One region of the Vibrio sp. 2433-A1 genome, then DNA from elsewhere that is predicted to be linked to it. Evidence: predicted binding sites of a transcription regulator. Region 1 holds the regulator's gene; each other region holds the start of a gene.
What was found. The regulator MetJ, encoded in region 1, represses methionine synthesis genes. The targets are predictions, from matches to a motif close to TTAGACNTNTANANGTCTAA.
Positions count from the first base shown of each region.

Region 1 (7,022 bases):
CAATAAAGCGTTGATGTGGTAGCGCGCCTGCTTCAAGCATGTGCATCACCTTAGCTTGCTTAATCGCTCGACCAAAGCCTTGCATTAACTGATCGCGCCCTGCTGAGGTCAGTTGCCACTCCACCAGCGTAGCAAAGTCAGCAGGCTTGCCTTTACGCAGTGCACTTGGCATCGCATTGAGTAAAGTGTCTCCCAATGGGTACTGATAAAACTGACTACACCATAGCAACAACGAATAAAGCTTTTCAGGCCATACTGGTTGGCTATCGAGAACTTGCTTAATCGGCTTGAGCTTATCAAGACTAAACTCAGACTCATTGGCAAACGCGGTCACCACGCCCACTAACGTCTGACGACCAAAAGGCACCGACACTCGCCCACCTATTACGGGAAATAGGTGGCTTGGAATCTGGTAATCAAACTGTTTATCGAGTGGCACTGGTAACGCTACTCGGGCTATCAAAGGTCGCATTGTTTGGCAAAAAAGCTCGCTGGAAGGAATCGATAATTAGTCTAAGGGAAAAGCCTTGCAGTGGAAAGAGAGGCGCAAAAGTCTGCCAAAAACAATAGCGGCTAAAAAAGTAGCAAGTTTGTTTCCAAATCGGTTGATCCTAACGCACGTATTCATTACTATATCGCGCCTTAGGATATGGCTCGCTTTATGGCAGCGGTATCCAAGATAATTTTTTATTAACTACGTGTGGTGTCCGGCTCAGATTCGGATAGCGACACGGCCTATTTAGAGGTTCTCCCATGAAAACTGGTATCCACCCAGAATACAAAGCAATCAAAGCTACTTGTTCTTGCGGTAACTCTTTCGAGTTCAACTCAACTCTAGCTAAAGATTCTATCCACCTAGACGTATGTGACAAATGTCACCCATTCTACACTGGTAAGCAACGTATCGTAGATACAGGCGGCCGTGTTGATCGCTTCAACAAGCGTTTCGGTGCTCTTTCAAGCAAGAAGTAATTTCTTCGACTTGATTGGAAAAAAGGACGCTCAGGCGTCCTTTTTTGTTATCTGCTACCGACCAAATTGCTATTTTTCAGAGTAATCTATTGCTAAATTTTAGATTCGCTAGCCATATCTCTATTCATCTGGTCTTATCTCCAGTTATTTACCGCATTTTATTGCTTTAGCTCGCATTATGACCTTTGCAGCTTGACTTAGTTACTCTAAAATGGATTTCCCCATTATTTATAATTAATAACGAGTACCTACACCCATGTCAGACGACAATCTCCAAGAATTATCCCCAGAAGAACAATTCCGCCAACAAGCACTGGACTACCATGCTTACCCTACACCAGGAAAAATCGCTGTCGCATTAACGACTCCAGCTGAAACAGCTAAGGATCTCGCACTAGCATACAGCCCTGGCGTGGCAGAACCTGTACGTGAAATCGCGCAAAACGCCGATAACGTTTACAAGTACACTTCGAAAGGAAATATGGTTGCAGTTATCTCAAACGGCACTGCCATTCTTGGTCTAGGTAACTTAGGTCCTCTAGCATCAAAACCAGTAATGGAAGGTAAATCACTTCTATTCAAACGTTTTGCAGGTTTAGACTCAATTGATATTGAAGTAAAACACCGCACTATCGAAGAGTTTGTTGATACTGTGGCAAACATCGCTGACACCTTTGGTGGTATTAACCTAGAAGACATCAAAGCACCTGATTGTTTTGAAATTGAAAAGCAGCTTATCGAGCGTTGTGATGTACCTGTATTCCACGATGACCAACACGGTACGGCGATTGTAACGGCTGCCGGTATGCTTAATGCGATTGAGTTACAAGGCAAAAAATTAGAAGAAGCAACAATTGTGTGTCTGGGTGCTGGCGCTGCTGCTGTTGCATGTATGGAGCTACTGATCAAATGTGGCGCAATGCGCGAAAAAATCTACATGCTTGACCGTAAGGGTGTCATTCACACTCGTCGTGACGACCTGAACGAATATAAACAACTGTTCGCTAACAACACAGATAAGCGCACGCTAGAAGACGTGATTGAAGGGGCAGATCTGTTCTTGGGTGTATCGGGTCCTAACCTACTGTCACCAGAAGCGCTTAAGCTAATGGCTGACAAGCCTGTTGTATTCGCATGTTCGAACCCAGATCCAGAGATCAAGCCAGAACTCGCTCACGAAGTGCGTGACGATCTAATCATGGGTACGGGTCGCAGCGATTACCCGAACCAAGTTAACAACGTACTTTGTTTCCCATTCATCTTCCGTGGCGCTCTTGACGTACGCGCAAGTGAAATTAACGATGAAATGAAACTGGCAGCGGTGGATGCAATTCGTCAACTAGCTAAAGAAGAAGTGCCAACAGAAGTACTGGCAGCAGCAGGTGTTGACGCGCTTTCGTTCGGCCCTGGTTACATTATTCCAAAACCAATGGACTCGCGTTTACTGCCTCGCGTAGCGAAAGCGGTAGCTCAAGCAGCGGTTGATTCAGGTGTTGCTCGTATCGAGATGCCAGAAAACTACATGGCAAGCTAATCCGCTTTAATCATGGACAATAAAAAACCGCTCTCCAATGGAGAGCGGTTTTTTTGTATCTATTCAGTATTGGCTCACAGCGAAAAACTAAGGTGCTTGTGGTTTTTATTATTCTTCGTCAAACGCTTCGAATTCAATACCCATCTCTGTCATCAGTTTTTTCACTTCAGCAGGAATATCGTCTGGGCGATCTTTACGTAAATCTTCATCCGTCGGCAATGGTTGGCCTGTGTAAGCATGAAGAAATGCTTCACACAATAGCTCGCTATTGGTTGCGTGGCGGAGGTTATTAATCTGACGACGCGTACGCTCATCAGTCAATACCTTCAATACTTTCAATGGAATAGAAACGGTAATCTTCTTTACTTGTTCGCTTTTCTTTCCATGTTCAGCATATGGGCTTATGTATTCGCCATTCCAATCTGCCATTGCGCACCTTTTGTAAATATTTATGTTTGAAATTAGAAAACGCAATTTTAGCGGGATTTATGGCCATAAGCAAAGACATATAGACGTCTAGAAGTGTTGACGGCCACAAAAATGACAAGTAAAGTGGACAGATATCGATTGGAATAACATATATCTAACAACCAACAGGTATAGCGTATTCCCTACTAGAAGTCACTAAAGTTCGAAAGGAAACACTTATGAGCACCCGCAAACCAGCCACAATCGCGGTACGTACTGGTATCGAGTCTGACACTCAGCATCACGCAGTGGTTCCACCAATCTACCTATCGACCAACTATGGCTTCCCGGCATTTGGCGAAGTACCAAAATACGACTATACCCGCTCAGGCAACCCAAACCGTGGTTTACTTGAAACCGCTCTGTTCGAGTTAGAGTCTGGTAAAGGCGCTGTCGTCACCAACTGTGGCACCTCAGCACTTAACCTTTGGGTATCCGCTTTCTTAGGCCCAGATGACCTTATCGTGGCACCGCATGACTGTTACGGCGGTACTTACCGTCTATTTAACACCCGTGCCAATAAAGGTGATTTCAAAGTCAAGTTTGTTGATCAATCCGATCAGCAAGCCTTCGCCGCCGCTATCGCGAAAAAGCCTAAATTAATTCTGTTAGAGACTCCTTCTAACCCACTCGTACGAGTGGTTGATATTGCGAAGGTGTGTGAACAAGCCAAACAAGTCGGTGCTTTGGTTGCTGTCGACAACACCTTTTTGACACCTGTGTTCCAAAAGCCTTTAGAGCTTGGCGCTGACTTTGTTATCCACTCAACAACGAAATACATCAACGGCCACTCTGATGTGATTGGTGGCGTGGTAATCACTAAAACTGAAGAGCATGCTGAAGAGCTAGCTTGGTGGGGCAACTGCATCGGCGCAACGGGCACACCGTTTGATAGCTACATGACGCTACGTGGTATTCGCACTTTAGGCGCGCGTATGAAAGTGCACGAGGAAAGCTCAAGTAAGATCTTAAGCTATCTACAAACTCAAGAGTTAGTTGGTAGCATCTATCACCCAAGCCTACCGGAACACCCTGGTCACGAGATTGCTAAAAAGCAGCAGTCAGGCTTTGGTTCTATGCTCAGTTTTGAGTTCGCCGGTAGCTTTGAACAATTGAAATACTTTGTTGGTGAACTGGCTTTGTTCTCACTCGCCGAGTCACTTGGTGGTGTAGAAAGCCTAATTTGCCACCCTGCCTCTATGACTCACCGTGCAATGGGTGAAGAAGCACTTGCCGAAGCAGGAGTATCTCAACAACTGCTTCGCTTATCAGTCGGTTTAGAAGATGCAGATGACTTAATTGAAGACCTTCAACAGGCATTTGCTAAAGCTAAGGAGGCATTCTAATGTCTATCGAGCGTCAGCTACATAAATTTGGTGGCAGCAGCTTAGCAGACCCTGAGTGCTACCGCCGCGTAGTGGGAATACTTAAAGAATACTCAAAGCCTGATGACCTAATTGTGGTCTCCGCGGCCGGTAAAACAACTAACCGCCTCATCGCCTTTTTAGAAGCGTTGAGTAAAGATGGCCGCCTTGCCCATGAAGAGCTTCAAAGCCTACGTCAATTTCAGATTGAACTGGTCGAAGCGCTGCTAAGTGGTGAAGAGCGCGAGCAACTTCTAGCACCCCTACGTGATGAATTTAGCACCCTTGGTGAACTCACCTATCCGCTCACAGAAGCTGAAAAAGCAGCAGTTCTTGGTCACGGTGAAATGTGGTCATCACGCTTACTGTCTGCTTTGCTAAATCAAAACCAATTACCTGCTGTAGCTCAAGATGCGCGCGCATTTCTTCGCGCAGAAGCAGGCACTCAGCCGGAGGTTGAATTTGGTACGTCTTATCCATTGATTAAAGAAGTCTTAGCACAACATTCCCACCATCGTATCGTCATTACTGGCTTTATGGCTCAAGATAGCCAAGGCCATACTGTATTGCTTGGCCGTAATGGTTCCGATTACTCAGCGACAGTAATCGGTGCATTAGCCGAAGCAAGCCGAGTGACAATTTGGAGCGATGTAGCCGGTGTTTACAGCGCAGATCCTCGCTTAGTCTCTGATGCCTGTCTATTACCTTTATTACGTTTAGATGAAGCCAGTGAGTTGGCACGTCTAGCAGCTCCGGTTTTACACAGCCGTACATTGCAGCCTGTCGCGCAAAGCACTATGGATCTGCACCTACGTTGCAGCTACCAGCCAGAGTCTGGCTCAACCCGTATTGAACGTGTACTGGCATCAGGCCGCGGAGCCAAAATTATTTCGTCACTTGATGAAGTACTTCTAATTGAACTTAACTTTGCTTCTGGTCACGACTTCCAACGTGTCGAAAATGAGGTACTAACTAGCCTTAAACGTGCCCAGCTAGAGCCGCTCACTTACGAGTCACAGCCTGATCAGCAATGTCTGCGTTTAGCCTACACCGCAGAGATCGCTGGCGGAGCACTAGAGTACTTGCAAGATGCTGCTATTGAAGCCGAAATTAAGCTTAAAGAAGGCTACTCAATGGTGGCTGCAGTTGGTGCAGGTGTAACAACCAATGCCAATCATTGCTACGGTTTCTACCAGCAGCTAAAGAACGCACCAATTGAATTCATCTCTGAATCATTGTCTCGCTTAAGCTTAGTCGCGGTAATACGTACTACAGACACCAATCCCCTGGTTAAATCAATTCATAGCCAACTATTCCAAGCGCAAAAGCGTGTTGCGATCGCGCTGTGTGGCAAAGGCAATATCGGTTCAAGTTGGATTGAGCTGTTTACTGAGCAGAAAAATGAACTAGACAAGCGCCACGGCATGAATTTCGAACTTGTCGCGGTTGTCGATAGTCAGACCTATTGGCTCGATTCAAACGGTATTGATGCAAGTAAAGTGGCAGCGCATTTTGATGAAGAGTCAGTCAGCCACGAAGGTAACAACTGGATTGAACAACTAGGTGCTCTACAAGGTTACGATGACGTCGTTGTACTTGATGTAACTGCAAGCCAAACTCTAGCGAGTCGCTATCTTGAAATTGCCGAGCAAGGCATGCACTTAATCTCGGCCAATAAAGTCGCAGGCTCAGCATCAAGTGAGTACTACCACCAAGTACAAGATGCATTTGCGAAAATTAATCGTCACTGGTTATACAATGCGACTGTTGGTGCAGGTCTACCAATTAACCATACCGTGCGTGACCTGCGCGAAAGTGGTGATGACATTACTGCACTTTCAGGCATCTTCTCAGGAACACTTTCATGGCTATTCCAGCAGTATGATGGCACGATTCCATTTGCAGAACTTGTCGACTTAGCTTGGCAACAAGGCCTTACTGAACCAGATCCACGCAGTGACCTCGATGGTTCTGACGTAATGCGCAAGCTGGTCATCCTCGCTCGTGAATCTGGGCTTTCGTTAGAGCCAGAATCAGTCAAAGTTGAAAGCCTAGTTCCAGCAGAGCTTGCCGACATCTCTTTAGATGAGTTCTTCGATAAAAGCCAACGACTAAGCGAGCTACTCGCAGAGCGCCTAGAAAAAGCTCAGCGCGACGATAAGGTCTTAAGGTATGTCGCACGCTTAGAAAAAAATGGAACGGCTACTGTAGGTGTAGAAGCACTAAATAAAGAGCATGCGTTAGCCAACCTCTTACCATGTGACAACATCTTCGCGATTGAAAGTAAATGGTACAAAGATAACCCACTGGTTATCCGTGGTCCTGGTGCAGGTAGAGAAGTGACTGCGGGCGCCATTCAATCAGATCTCAATCTTCTTTCTAGCTTACTTTAAGCAAAATAGGCGCAGTCATCACTGCGCCTAATACTCTTACTCAATCATCATCAATCGATTTAAACTCAACTTAAACTCCCTTCATAATTAACTTGAGAAAAATTCATAATCGTACGGTTGACATTAAATCGTATTCAATACATTCTGTAGACATATAGACGTCTAAACGTCGATTCAAGTTTTTGAGTTTTGGCACTGATGGCCACATGGAGAGTAAGATGGGATACACACACGCTAGTCATATTGACGCTTTAAATCAGAATATTGCTGAGCTGTCTGACAATATCAATG
Region 1 covers NZ_JBRESC010000024.1:49,069-56,090, forward strand. Annotated here, with positions in the region: gene priA (primosomal protein N') at 1-472, opposite strand, end outside; gene rpmE (50S ribosomal protein L31) at 754-972, shown strand; gene ACU01J_RS18775 (malic enzyme-like NAD(P)-binding protein) at 1,229-2,506, shown strand; gene metJ (met regulon transcriptional regulator MetJ) at 2,615-2,935, opposite strand; gene ACU01J_RS18785 (O-succinylhomoserine (thiol)-lyase) at 3,154-4,320, shown strand; gene ACU01J_RS18790 (bifunctional aspartate kinase/homoserine dehydrogenase II) at 4,320-6,731, shown strand; gene metF (methylenetetrahydrofolate reductase) at 6,950-7,022, shown strand, end outside.

Region 2 (7,022 bases), on a different contig from region 1:
AAGTGATTGCGGAAGGTGTAGAAACCGAACAAGAGTTAGATTCGATGAGATCTCTTGGTGTTAACCTAATTCAAGGCTATTACTTTTCTAAGCCACTACCTTTGACAAAACTGCCTACTGACCAAGGTTGCTATCGAATATCCGACCAGGAACAACGTCTATCAGATCAATCTCTGGCTCATATTGTTGAAGTTTGTCATCATATTGACCCAGGCGAGCCACTTTCATTGATCTACCAATACATTAATGAAGGTGAGCATGAATGCTTTCCTGTGGTTGAGGCGAAAGAGTGCGTGGGCTTTATCGACCTACCAAGCATCAATCTGCACCTTACTCCCAACATGGGGACAGATTTAGAATCAAACAAAGAAAACGCCTATTGGAATAAACCAGCAAATAGAATCATGCAGCCAATTGTGACGATCTTGCATTGGCAGACACCTCAGGTGGAAATTGCTCAATTGGTCGCGAATGATAGGCCTTTTCCTTGGTGTTTGGTTGACGACAAAGGTCAGTTTAAAGGCTTAGTCAGCCAGAAGTCAGCCTTGAAGTGTTTGGTTAATAATAGTTATGTCAGTTAGCCACTATTGTTCTAATCTTTAGTAGTAGTTACAGCTAAACTAAAGAGGCAATAGATGGCTCAAGTGCAAGGCTCTAGCACCAGTATTCCGGCTTTGTCGCGGTATTCTCATCATTTGTCCATCGAATGGCGGTGGGATATTGCCAAGCATCGACTGGATATTGATGTAGAACGCTGCCGGAGTGTGCTTAATGCAGATTTACCTTTACTGACGGGTAACGTTTTACTGCCGTGCATGAGCTATCACGATCAAACTATCATATTAGAAAAGTTGACCAATCTTAAGCCGCAAATGGGTTCTCAGCGTTTTAATTGCTGCTTGAGATTGGAAAGCGATCAATGCTGCTATGTTGAAATGACCTTTCAAACCGATGACGGGAAGCTGGCATCTGGGCATCTCACCCCGTTATTTTTCTTTCAAGCGACTGCTCTGAGTATTGGCGCTTTATTTGGTCAGTTGTTCAATAATGCCCATCATGGGGTGTTATTAATTGATGCAGAACGCAGCATTATCGTCTGCAATGATAACTTCCTCTCTCTGTCGGGGTACGCGAACTCAGAGTTAAAAGGGCAGCCTTTTGCGTCATTGCAATCCGATCGGCATAGCGCCAACTTTTACACTAAGATTTGGTGTGAGATTGAGCAATCAGGCCATTGGTCTGGGGTGATATTACTGCAAAGTGCGCAAGGCCGAGCCTATCCTCAAGATGTGACGATTCAGCGTATCATGCTTGAAGAGGGCATCTTTTATGTCGCCGTATTACTCGATCTTTCCAATAATATCTACCGCATTGAAGATGTCGAACATGGAGGTGTCGAGCTACTGACTCAACTGCCGACTCAAACGCAATTTATCCGTGCTGTCACCTATCGAAGCCAACGTGAAGGAAGGGAGAAGGTGACCATGGTGGTTGCCTTTCAACCTCCATTTGATCACACAGAAGACTTTGAGTTGAAAGCGCTTTTATCCGAACACCTGACCAAAGAGCCGCAAGCGGTCGAGGTAGGATATTTGGGCAGTAACCACTTTGTTGCTTGCGTTGAATGCAACAAAGTCAAAGGCCCGTCTCAAGTACGGATGATCCACCAAGCGATACGACGCCTTTTTTCATCGATCAACCATCATGTCGGCACTCAGATTTACAATGCAATCATGTCAGGTCACATTGGTGTCTCTGTTTTAGGTCAAGATACCCATGATCCCAAACTGCTGGTGGCTCATTCTGTTCAAGCGATGTTAGAGCATAGTGTAATGAGTCGGGGGCAAATTACCTTTTATCACGGGGTACTACATAAACAAGTACTGCGGAGAAAAGAGCTTGAGGAATGGGCAGAAAAAACCATCAAGACCAAAGATATCGAGGTGTATTATCAACCGATAGTCGATACCAAAAATTGGGACGTGGTGAAATTTGAAGCATTGAGTCGATTTAAAGGGCCAAATGGTCAGATGTTGAATACCCAAGAGATGGTCAACATTGCCGAAGACTTAGATTTGGTTGCCGATTTAGATTGGTGTGTGGGGCAAAGAGCGCTGCAAGACCTTAACCATATTCAAGAACGATTTGGTCAGCACTTAGGTGTGACGATAAATCGCTCCCTCAATACCAAGTTGGATACGGATGAAGTGCTCGCAAGCGCGGATTCGTTAGTTCATAAATACGCTAAACGACCAGAAACCGTGACCATTGAATTAACCGAAAGTGCTTATTTTGATAGCGAATCTCGTCAGTCTTCTTTGATAAGAAATATTCGCCGCCGAGGGGTGCAGGTCGCAATTGATGATTTCGGTACTGGGTACAGCTCATTTTCCTATTTGAGTGATAGTAATTTTGACGTGATTAAAATTGATAAAGAGTTTGTTACTAACCTTATGGAAGGGACTAACAAATACTATATAGTCAAAATGATTACGCAATTGGCTCATACGCTCAATGTTAAAGTGGTGGCTGAAGGTGTAGAGACCAGAAATGAACTTGAAGCGGTTTGCTCGTTAGGGGTTGATTACATCCAGGGGTATTACTTCTCAAAACCATTGCCTATTCATGACCTAGAAAAGGCCTGGGATTACTGTGAAGACCTAGAACAGTTCCTTTCTGGAAAAGGTCGCAAACTGAAGTCCAATATACTGGGTATTACTCAGATGCACCTGCCCTGTTTATCACCCGATGATACGGTAGAAAGAGCGCGCTCCTTACTTACCTCCGAGCAATACAATTTGGAAGTGATTCCGGTTCTAGATCGTAATGTGTGTGTGGGTGTGGTGGGGTTAGAGGAAGTGAACTTACATCTTTCGCCAACAGCGGGAACCAAGTTTGAAACCCGCAATGACATTGTAAATAGTCGTAAAACATTAAATCAGGTTATGCGACGAAATATCCATACTTTGACCCTAGAAGAAAACAATGACCAAGTTTCTGAAACATTAAAACAAGGAATTAGGCCGCCTTGGCTTGTCGTCAATTCGGTGGGGGATTATCTCGGTCTTGTGACCCACCAAGATATAATCTCTTACTTCACTGATAGCTAAAATCGACCAGTCTGCTATTATCCGCAGCCAGTAATAATTTTAGTTTGATGACACCATGATCCAGCAGCTACTTGCCGTGTTTGCGCCAATGTTATTGGGCGCTCAACTTCTTTTGACCCTTATTCTTGTTAAAGGCGATATTTGTCCCGGTCAGCGAGGCCGTATCCATAAAATGTTGCCTTCACTAGCGATACTTTGGCTTGCGGTGGCGTCACTGCGAATTGAAGCCATGATGGTGGTGTTTGCTATTGCCTATTTTTATTCTCAAGTGCAAACCAAGAAGACACGTGACCAAGGCCCAATTTGGGTGATGTATCTCGCCAATGGTCTTGCTTTGGCCTATGTTGGTATTGAAATTGGCGCACAAACGTCTATTGCAGCGAGTTTAAGTATTTTATTCCAAGTTTTTCTGCTTGGTGCTCTATTAGCCCATCTGTTACTAACCATTGCCCGTACACGCTTACAGGCGTTTCATCGCTTACTGCCTTTCACCGGTGTAGTTGCGGCAATGATGACGTCATTAGCTGTATTACTTAAAGCATATGGCCTAGAGAGTGACGTACTTACTTCTGTGACTCAGCCTTTGCTAACCAGCTTTGCATTGCTAATTACTGCTATTGTTGCATGGTCTTGGCACTTGCTTGCATCGAAGGAGATCAACAAAGGTCAGCTTGCCATCGCTCTAGTCTTTTTGCTTCTATCTGCAACATCTAATCAGGCTCTATTTGTCCTGTAATCAACTTAGAGTTTGAAGCTAGCTCACTTCAAGGCGGTGAATTTGCGTCTACTATTGTAAGAGTAGATGTGGAATAGGAGGCTGCGATGGACCTGAGCAATGTAGGCAACTTTGATAGCATTATCTTGTTAGGCATAGTGAATGAAAAGCTGCGTCTAGAATGTGATAGTTTTGAAGAGCTTGTTTCTATGTATGAAATGGATGTAGAAGGCGTGATTGGTAAGCTAGACGTGTTGGGTTATCAATACGACTCATTGACCAATCAGTTCAAATCTTATGAGAGATAACAAAAAGGAGGCTTCGGCCTCCTTTTTAATGTTCTGCCTAAACAGTTTTAATCCCATCAAGGTGACTTTGAGATTGCTGTCTTGCGGTATTAAAGAAAGCCTGCAAATAGCGTTTATCCTTGTCCGCATGACGCGTCGCAGCAAATAAACGACGCCATAAGCCATTGCCGAGCGGAATACTACTTATTAAGCCTTGCCTCGAAAACTCACTGATTGCCCAGTTCGGCAAAGCCGCTACACCTAACCCAGCAGAAACCATTTGAATTAGCATCAACGTATTATCTGCCTGTTTCCATTTAGCGGGCTCAATGCCAGCGGGTTGTAAGAAGTGCTTTACCACATCTAAGCGGTTTTTCTGCACAGGGTAGGAGAGCATAGTTTGATCGGCAAGATCCTCTGGCTCGATACACTTTTTTCCAGCTAATGGGTGTGAGATGGATGTCACTAAGCGCATTTCGAAATCAAACAGCGACTCATAATGCATTTCAGAACGTGGCTGAATGTCCGAGGTGATAACCAGATCCAGTTCACCTGCCATTAAAGCTGGCAAAGGCTCAAAGCCAAAGCCTGATGAAAAGTCGAGCGTCACACTCGGCCAAGCAACCTGGTACTCTTTAAGCGCTGGCATCAACCACTGGAAGCAAGAGTGGCACTCAATTGCCATGTGCAATCGACCGTTCACATCCTCTTTGAGGCTAGCAATCTCATTCTCTGCTTTGGCTAATCTCGGCAGCACGTCATCAGCAAGCTTAAGTAAGATCTCTCCTTCCGACGTGAACTTAACCGGTCTGGTTTTACGCAAAAACAGTTGCCCGCCAATTCGAGCTTCCAAATCTTTAATTTGGTGAGAGAGGGCTGATTGAGTCAAGTGCAAGGCCGTCGCAGTTGCCGTGAGTGACCCTGTGTCTCTGAGTGTGGTGAGTGTTCGTAAGTGCTTTAGCTCTATCATGAATTCCCTTCAGTCAGACTGTTTAAGCATGAATATTATTAACCTAACGTGTTTTTGTAGGTGTGTAAACATCTAGACGTCTAAAATTTCAAGAGAGTTGATTATTAGTTAAGTGATTGAGAGATAAATCATCATGAAGATTTTTAATAAACAAGTTGAATATTTGTCGATTGTCGAATGTCCGGTTTAGCGAGATAGTTTAGCCATCCAGATATCCTAGGTGATGGGCTGAACAGCATAAAACATTTGAACTTGCAGAATTAAGGATGAACACAATGACTACAACAACGCACATACTTGGATACCCTCGTATTGGTGAAAAACGAGAGCTGAAATTTACCCTTGAGAAATATTGGCGCGGAGAAATTAGCCAAGCTGAACTGAAATCTGTCGGCAGCGAGCTGCGAAATAAGAACTGGCAAACTCAGGCTGATGCGGGTCTAGACTTTGTCGCCGCGGGTGATTTTGCTTGGTATGACCATGTCTTAACCACGACACTGTTACTTGGGCATGTGCCTAAGCGTCACCAAAACGGCTTCCCAGATCTTGATACCCTGTTCAAGGTCGGTCGCGGTCAGGCTCAAGCGAGCTGTGATTGCAGTGGTCATGCCGCATCAGACATGACTAAGTGGTTTAACACTAACTATCACTATATTGTTCCTGAGTTCAGCAAAGACGATAGCTTTGAAGTGAGTTGGCCACAGTTGTTTGAAGAGGTGAATGAAGCAGTTAAAGCGGGTCACAATGTAAAACCAGTACTGCTTGGCCCTTTGAGCTATTTATACCTAGGTAAAGAAGTTGAAGAAGGCTTTGACCGACTGTCATTGTTGCCACGTTTGTTGACTGCCTACCAAGTGATTCTGGCGAAACTCGCCAAGCAAGGTGTTGAGTGGGTGCAGATCGATGAGCCTATTTTAGCGCTTGAATTGGACAAACCTTGGTTAGACTCATTTAAGCTGGCGTATCAGGTGATTCGTAGCGATGTCAAAGTGTTACTGACCACATATTTTGATTCAGTGGCCGACTCAATCGATAAAATTGTCGAACTGGCAGTCGATGGCCTGCATATTGATTTGTCTGCTTCTCCTGAGCAACTAGAACAGGTTGTGGCGAAGTTACCAAGCAACTGGGTACTTTCTGCAGGTGTGGTCAATGGCCGTAATGTGTGGCGAGCAGATTTAAGTGCGCAACTTGAACTACTGAAACCATTGAAAGAGAAACTAGGTGACAAGCTTTGGGTGGCAAGTTCGTGTTCACTGCTGCATAGCCCGGTAGATTTAGACCTAGAGCCCGATTTAAGCGACGAAGTTCAAAGTTGGTTTGCGTTTGCGAAACAAAAAGTGACCGAAGTGGCGTTACTCGGAAAAGCGTTGGATGGTAGCCAAGAAGCGCTCCTAGCCTGTGATACTTACAGCACGCCAATTCAGGCTCGTAAGACGGCAACACATGTGAATAAACCTCAGGTGCAAGCTCGTTTAAATAACATCACTAAGTCACTGGCTGAGCGAAGTGCACCATATGCAGAACGTGCAGCGCATCAGAACGAAGTGCTTGGTCTCCCTCTGTTCCCGACCACGACCATTGGTTCTTTTCCTCAAACGAGTGAAATCCGAGTTCAACGTAATGCTTATCGCAGCGGAAAGTTGCCTGATCAAGAGTATCAAGCGGCACTAAAAGGACATATTGCAGACGCGGTAAAGCGCCAAGAAGCACTGGATCTCGATGTACTAGTGCACGGTGAAGCCGAGCGAAATGACATGGTGGAGTACTTTGCAGAAAACTTAGCCGGTTTCCAAACCACCAAGTTTGGTTGGGTGCAAAGCTATGGTTCTCGCTGCGTGAAGCCTGCAATCGTGGTTGCCGATATTGAACGTGAAAAGCCGATCACGGTTGAGTGGTCTACTTACGCGCAATCATTAACTTCAAAACAGATGAAAGGC
Region 2 covers NZ_JBRESC010000001.1:1,308-8,329, reverse strand. Annotated here, with positions in the region: gene ACU01J_RS00035 (EAL domain-containing protein) at 1-581, shown strand, start outside; gene ACU01J_RS00030 (EAL domain-containing protein) at 636-3,110, shown strand; gene ACU01J_RS00025 (hypothetical protein) at 3,166-3,846, shown strand; gene ACU01J_RS00020 (DUF4250 domain-containing protein) at 3,933-4,133, shown strand; gene metR (HTH-type transcriptional regulator MetR) at 4,171-5,082, opposite strand; gene metE (5-methyltetrahydropteroyltriglutamate--homocysteine S-methyltransferase) at 5,358-7,022, shown strand, end outside.
Region 2: metE (5-methyltetrahydropteroyltriglutamate--homocysteine S-methyltransferase) is a predicted target of MetJ. The motif match lies at 5,147-5,166, and genes of this name have one in related genera.

Region 3 (7,022 bases), on a different contig from region 1:
AGCTCAAGAGGAAGTACTTGGCCTTCAGTCAAGTATTGAGCTAGCACAGGAAAACTTAAACCTTAGAGAAAAAGCATTCAGTCAGGGTTTATCGACCTCAACAGATGTGGTTGATGCGCAGCTCTATGTCGCGAGCGTACAAACACAAAAAGCCGCAGCAAGTTTTAACTACCTAATTTCACTTTCCAAGCTACTGGCCCTCTCCAATGAGATGGGTTCATTTAGCCAGTACCAACACAACGCAATCAACGTTTCGAGTTTATAAGGACCCAAGATGAAAAATGCAAAAACACTTTTACTGACTGCCGCTGCATTTGGTATCGCTTCTTGGGTCGGCTATAGCTTTTATCAAGCTTATCAGCCACAACCGATTCGCTTGCAAGGGCAAATCGAATCTCAGCAATACAGCATTTCTTCCAAAGTCCCGGGGCGTATTGACCAAGTACTGGTTCGCAAAGGGGAAATGATTAAGCAAGGTGATTTAGTCTTCACACTTCACAGCCCAGAAATTGAAGCCAAGCTAGAACAAGCTAAAGCAGGCGAGAAAGCAGCGGGCGCATTAGCGATGCAAGCGAACAAAGGCGCTCGTAGCCAACAGATTCAGGCCGCTAAAGATCAATGGTTAAAAGCCAAAGCCGCAGCTCAGCTTATGGAGAAAACCTACCTTCGCGTCAACAACCTCTACACCGAAGGCGTTATCGCCGAGCAGAAACGCGACGAGGCCAAAACCCAGTGGCAAGCAGCTAAATATACTGAAAGCGCAGCGCTTCAAATGTATAAGATGGCCGAAGAAGGCGCGCGTAGCGAAACTAAACTTGCCGCTGCTGAGAAAGCACGTATGGCCGCAGGTGCGGTAGCGGAAGTAGAAGCGTACGCCCAAGATACCACGATTAAAAGTTGGTTTAGCGGTGAAGTTTCTCAGGTTCTGTTGCAAAGTGGCGAGCTTGCACCACAAGGTTTCCCGGTCGTTACTGTCATTGACACTCAAGACTCGTGGGCAATGCTTAATGTGCGTGAAGATCAGCTTAAGTATTTCGAAAAAGGCCAAACTTTCGATGCCTACCTTCCTGCTTTAGACAAAACCATCGAGTTTAAAGTGAGCCATGTGGCAGTCATGGGTGATTTTGCAACTTGGCGTTCAACTGATGCCTCACAAGGTTTTGACCTAAGAACATTTGAAGTGGAAGCGCGCCCTACTGAGCCACAAAGCGGTCTTCGTATGGGAATGAGCCTCGCGGTTGAAATCAACTAAGCGCATCAGCAATTATGCATACTAACCCAACCTCTCAACTGGATATCATTCGCCGAGATAAATGGCTGCTATCAAGTTTAACTTGGATCCCTCTGCTGCTAGCCGTAATGATTTGGGCAATCTTTTCACAAGGTGTTGCTCGCGATTTGCCCGTTGGCGTCGTTGACCTTTCGTCAAGTACCCTTTCACACAGATTGGTGCGCTATTACGATGCGACGCCCGCGATGCACGTTAGCACTGCATTTGCTGACGTTCATCAAGCAGAGCAAGCGCTTATCCAAGGGGATATCTATGCCTATGCAGTGATTCCCTCTCGGTTCGATGAAGAGATCTACAAGCAGTTAGCGCCTCAAGTCAGTGTGTTCTACAACAGCCAGATGATCTTAATCGGAAAACTGTTAAATTCAGCGTTTTTGCAAGCCCAAGGCACATTTAACGCAGAGCTAAGCACGATGAAAGGCCTTGCTGCCGGTAACTCAACCTTACTGTCTGCCATGGGTAACGCAGTTCCGGTGCGCACCCAAATTACTCCGCTATTTAATAAGAACTCGAATTACGCGCAGTTTTTAGTCTCAGCGATCATTCCGGCTCTGTGGCAGATAGTGATAGTGGTCACCACGATTCTAATCTTAGCGGCCAATTTAAGGGACCGCCGACTATCACCTTGGTTGGCAACGCAGCCAATTCGAAGCCTATTTTCTACACTCGCACCTTACTATTGGGTATTTGCGCTGCAAGGTTTCGGCTTTTTATGCTGGTTCTATCTAGGATTTAAATGGCCGATGAACGGGAGCTTTATAACGCTCGTGATTGGGCAATCAGCGACGATTCTTGCGTGTATGGTGATGGGCAGTGTGTTTTTCTTTTTGACCTTGGACGCCGCTCGCGCAATGAGCTTCGCTGGCGCATTCACCGCACCAAGCTTCGCATTTATGGGCATCACCTTTCCCGTGACCGACATGAGTAGTCTTGCGCAGATGTGGCGCAGCCTGCTGCCAATCAGTCACTATATTGAAGTCCAAGTGAGCCAAGTTAGCTACGGTCAAGCATGGACAACGTCTCTTAGTCACCTACTCCCAATGTTTGGCTATGCCTTACCTTTGCTTCTTACCTTCGCACTGATCAAAAAGCATCTAACGAATGAGGTAACAAAATGACCATCATCGAATTGATTAAGTCCGAGATCAAAGCAATTGTCGCAAACCCTGTAGTAGCGTTAACCGTGTTTGGTGGAGTATTGTTTTACTCTTTTCTCTATCCACTCCCATACAGTCACCAGACTCCGCGAGAGCAAGAAATCAGTATTGTTAACCTCGACAACAGCCAAACCAGTTTTAAGCTAGAGCGAATGGTTGATGCGACACCGCAGGTTAAAGTAGTTCAGCGTGACTACAGTATCGAGGCAGCTCGCCAAGCGTTCCTATCTGGTAAAGTTAGCGGGATTTTGGTCATACCTGAGCACTTCTATAAAGATTTAATGCTTGGAAAAAGTCCGACTCTTGCTTACGCGGGCGATGCATCCTATTTCTTGGTATACGGCACTATTGTCGAAGGATTAGCAAAAGCCGGCGGAACATTAGCGGCTCAGACGACGGTCGCTAAGCTAGTGCTCGACGGTCAGCCTTTATCATTAGCCAGTGAACAATACGCAGCGACAAAACTGAACTTAAAGCCGACCTTTAACCCGCGTATGGGTTATGTCGATTATGTTGTTCCCGCAGTGTTTGTACTGATTTTACAGCAGACCCTTGCGATGGCGGCAGGCTTAGTCGGCGGTACTCAAAAGCACGGCAATGGGTATTGGAACCAAGTATCGCCCTTGAAACTTCTCACCGTAAGAATAGGCGTCCTTGTTGCTATCTACTACGTACTGAGCTGTTACTATTTTGGGGCTAGCTTTACAATGCATGGCGTCAATCAACTTGCTAAGATTGGCGATCTACTCACCCTACTACTGCCATTTTTAATCACCTCTAGCGCTATTGGAATCTGGCTTGGCAACATTACACCGCGAAGAGAGTTGGTCACCTTAGTTGTATTAATCAGCTCTATGCCACTTATTTTTAGCGTGGGTTTTATATGGCCGATTGAAGCGATACCAACACCGATTGTTTGGCTATCACAGTTGTTCCCAAGTACGCCGGCTATTCAAGGCTTCCTTAGACTCAATCAAATGGGCGGAGAATGGCCAAGCATTGCCAACCAATATAGCTTGTTGTGGCTTCAAGCAATAGGCTGGACAGCCATCGCTTGGATGTCCTTTAATACAAAAAACTAATATTTTGATGTATTAGAGATAAATGGCTGTATTAACGACATAACTCCCTATAAGGGTAGACTTACATCAATCTCTGAGCCATTGATACTCTTCATCATCATTTTGGCTACCGAAAAATGAAGCGTGCTGCTGTTTAAACTGATCTGCTTTAATTTCAGAAATTGGCCATAACATAAAGTTTTCATGAATAGAGTTATCGTCGATACGAAACTCAAGTGCTCGCAGTTTATTACTTATAAATTGATAGGTGTACGTTTCACCCGAACTATCACACACCATTGGCACGCGAGACATAGGCTGTTCATTAATGGAAACCAATACCCACTTACTGCTCTGTGGCTTACACAAGGTTTGGTTGACGACATCCACTTCGAATTTATTGTCAAATGTGGTACTCACAAAAACGACTGTAGAATATTTCAAATAGACGCGTCTCAATAGAAGTTGCTTTGTGTCTCGTGTACGTGTGGTTTGAATACCATTAGAAAACGGTTCGAAGTAAAACCAGTTCCATTTCCATTGCATACTTTTTTCGACAAATTTTAGTTGTGGTATGGTGTTCCAGGCCACGGCAACCACAATCAGCGCAATTAGAGCAGTCAGGACAAATAGAATTCGAACAAGTGTGTGCATTAAACAAATCTTCCTCAAGTAATTTGGTATCAAACCACAATGGTGAGCCATTGAAATCATCACCGGCAACGTCAATAGACACCTTTAGCCAAATAGATTTCTGAACATAATATTCGAATTATCTAGAACCCGCGCTTTTTCCAAAACTCCCCTTCATCCCTAGCATACACGTCGAATGCTTTATCTGATATGAGGGAACCATTGAGCATAATTGTCATGCGCCACTTACCAATATTGGATTCATACCCATCAATAGGGTCAAGTAGCTGGATAGTATCGCCGAGATAGAAATCCCAATCATTACTTCCGACGTGCAGTTCACCAGTAAACGGCTCTAAGAGCTGTCCTTTTTTGCCTCTAATCCCTGGGTGTTCAATACAAAACTCAATGACTTCACCCTTGGCCTTTTTGATATTGACGATATAGCCAAATTCTATTTCTTCATCGGCGGGCACTTTGGTTGTGAACTCTTGAATCTTTGGTAGGTACTTAGACTTAGAATCCCACTCTTTATAAATGCCGTAAGAGAGCATTTCTACTACTGGGCTTCGCTTCGCCATTCTTGCCACCTTTTCTTCATTGTTTCAATAACATGAGGCTCAACACCGTGAACATTGCCATAGTTTTTATGGCACTCAATCACTTCAAATTCTGTCCCAAGGCGCTTAGCCATTTTGTAATAAGGCATTATTTCCCAACGCCTTACGAAGGTATTGGAAACCACGACATTATTATTATTTGATAGGGATTGTTCCGTCATCAATTGGCACCACTGGTGCGCTTCCGCGATTTTATCTGCTTGAAAGCAATAATTACCATCGGCATCAACGAAATACATATCCGCTTCAAAGTGGTCGACTTCTAACGTCTTGGCTAAGGTGCTTTTCCCTGAGCCGGGAAGGCCTCGGATTAGGGTCAGTTTCGCAGTCATAGTAACGTTGAATAGATATCGGTAGCCGAATATTAATACAAATGAGACTAAAATTGCTATCGACATCTCATTCTGATTACGTTAAGTTTAGAAGTATAGACGTCCATAATAACACTTAGGGAGTAAGCTGTGCCAATTAAGATCCCCGATCAACTACCCGCATCAGACGTATTACGCACTGAAAACATCTTCGTGATGTCAGAATCTCGTGCATCCACTCAGGAAATCCGTCCACTTAAGGTTTTGATCCTCAATCTTATGCCTAAGAAAATTGAGACGGAAACTCAATTCTTACGTTTGTTATCTAACAGTCCATTACAAGTCGATATCGAACTACTGCGTATTGATAATCGCCCTAGTAAAAATACGCCAACTGAGCACTTAGATAACTTTTATCGCCAGTTTGAGATGGTCAAAGAGCGTAATTTTGATGGCCTTATCATTACCGGTGCCCCACTAGGCCTTGTTCAGTTTGAAGATGTCATTTATTGGGACCACCTGCAAACCATCATGAACTGGGCTAAAGACCACGTCACCTCAACACTTTATGTTTGTTGGGCGGCGCAGGCAGGGCTAAAACTCCTTTACGATTTACCTAAACGTACACGCAAAGAGAAGCTGTCCGGTGTTTACCACCATAAGATCCACAAACCTTATCACCCAGTTCTGAGAGGCTTTGACGATACTTTCTTAGCGCCACACAGCCGCTATGCTGACTTCTCTCCAGAATACTTAGCAGAGCACACCGATCTTGATGTTTTGGCAACGTCAGACGTTGCAGGGGTTTATTTAGCCGCAACCAAAGACAAACGTAACGTGTTTGTCACTGGCCATCCTGAATATGACTCGCATACACTGCACAACGAATACATCCGTGATCTTGGTGAAGGCATGGAACCTGCGATTCCAGTTAACTATTATCCAAATAACAACCCTGACAACCCACCATGCGCAAGCTGGCGTAGCCACGGTCATCTGTTGTTCTCAAACTGGCTAAACTACTGCGTTTACCAACAAACGCCATACGATCTGGATAAGTTCAGCGAAGCAAACTTCACGAAAGATGATTGATTCCCTACACCAATAGTTAGGTAATCAAGGTCAGAAAAGGTGCTACTCACATCGTAATGCGCCTTTTTTCATTCTTCTGTTTCATACGATTAACGGCTATAGACCACCTCTGTCGCATCCCGATCTCGACAGAGTCAACCTATAGGACTTAAGGCGTACACTACTCGTTGCGATCCACAATGAGTCAAACCATGCGCCTAGTATTACTCACCCTTTCACTGCTTCTAAACGGTTGTATAACTGTCGAAGCACCATCAAAAAATATTATTAGAGAACGCTCTGAAGCAAGGATAGAGCTCGGTATTGGCTACCTTAAGCAAGGCAATATGATTAAGGCGCGTGAAAACTTCGACATCGCCCTGCAACATGATCCCAACTATTACCGAGCTCAGCTTTCACTCGCTCACTACTTTGAGCAAGTCGGCGAAACTCAATCCGCGCAAAGTTTGTATTCCACTGCTCTCAAGCAACATCCAGACAATGGCGATGTACTCAACAACTACGGCACGTTTTTATGTAAACAGAAACACTATGACCAAGCCGATGCTCTGTTCAACCAAGCAATTGAACAGCCGAGTTATTACTTAATACCGATGAGTTATGAAAACGCGGCGCTTTGTTCGCTAAAAGCCGGAAATAAGCAAAGGGCTCAAGAGTATTTTCAAAGCGCTTTGGCACACCAACCAGATCGCCCTATATCATTGCTAAACTTAGCCAAATTAGAGATTGAATATGAGGAGTATACAGAAGCTAGGATCAGACTTTTACGATTCCATCAACGATATGGCGTGAAAAAGTCATCATTATATCTGCTCATCGAGTTAGAGCACAAAGTGGGAAACAAGGTGTTGGAAGAT
Region 3 covers NZ_JBRESC010000016.1:26,581-33,602, forward strand. Annotated here, with positions in the region: gene ACU01J_RS15845 (TolC family protein) at 1-265, shown strand, start outside; gene ACU01J_RS15850 (HlyD family secretion protein) at 275-1,252, shown strand; gene ACU01J_RS15855 (ABC transporter permease) at 1,267-2,409, shown strand; gene ACU01J_RS15860 (ABC transporter permease) at 2,406-3,530, shown strand; gene ACU01J_RS15865 (threonine transporter RhtB) at 3,597-4,163, opposite strand; gene ACU01J_RS15870 (DUF3859 domain-containing protein) at 4,286-4,723, opposite strand; gene ACU01J_RS15875 (AAA family ATPase) at 4,702-5,094, opposite strand; gene metA (homoserine O-succinyltransferase MetA) at 5,224-6,165, shown strand; gene pilW (type IV pilus biogenesis/stability protein PilW) at 6,357-7,022, shown strand, end outside.
Region 3: metA (homoserine O-succinyltransferase MetA) is a predicted target of MetJ. The motif match lies at 5,182-5,201, and genes of this name have one in related genera.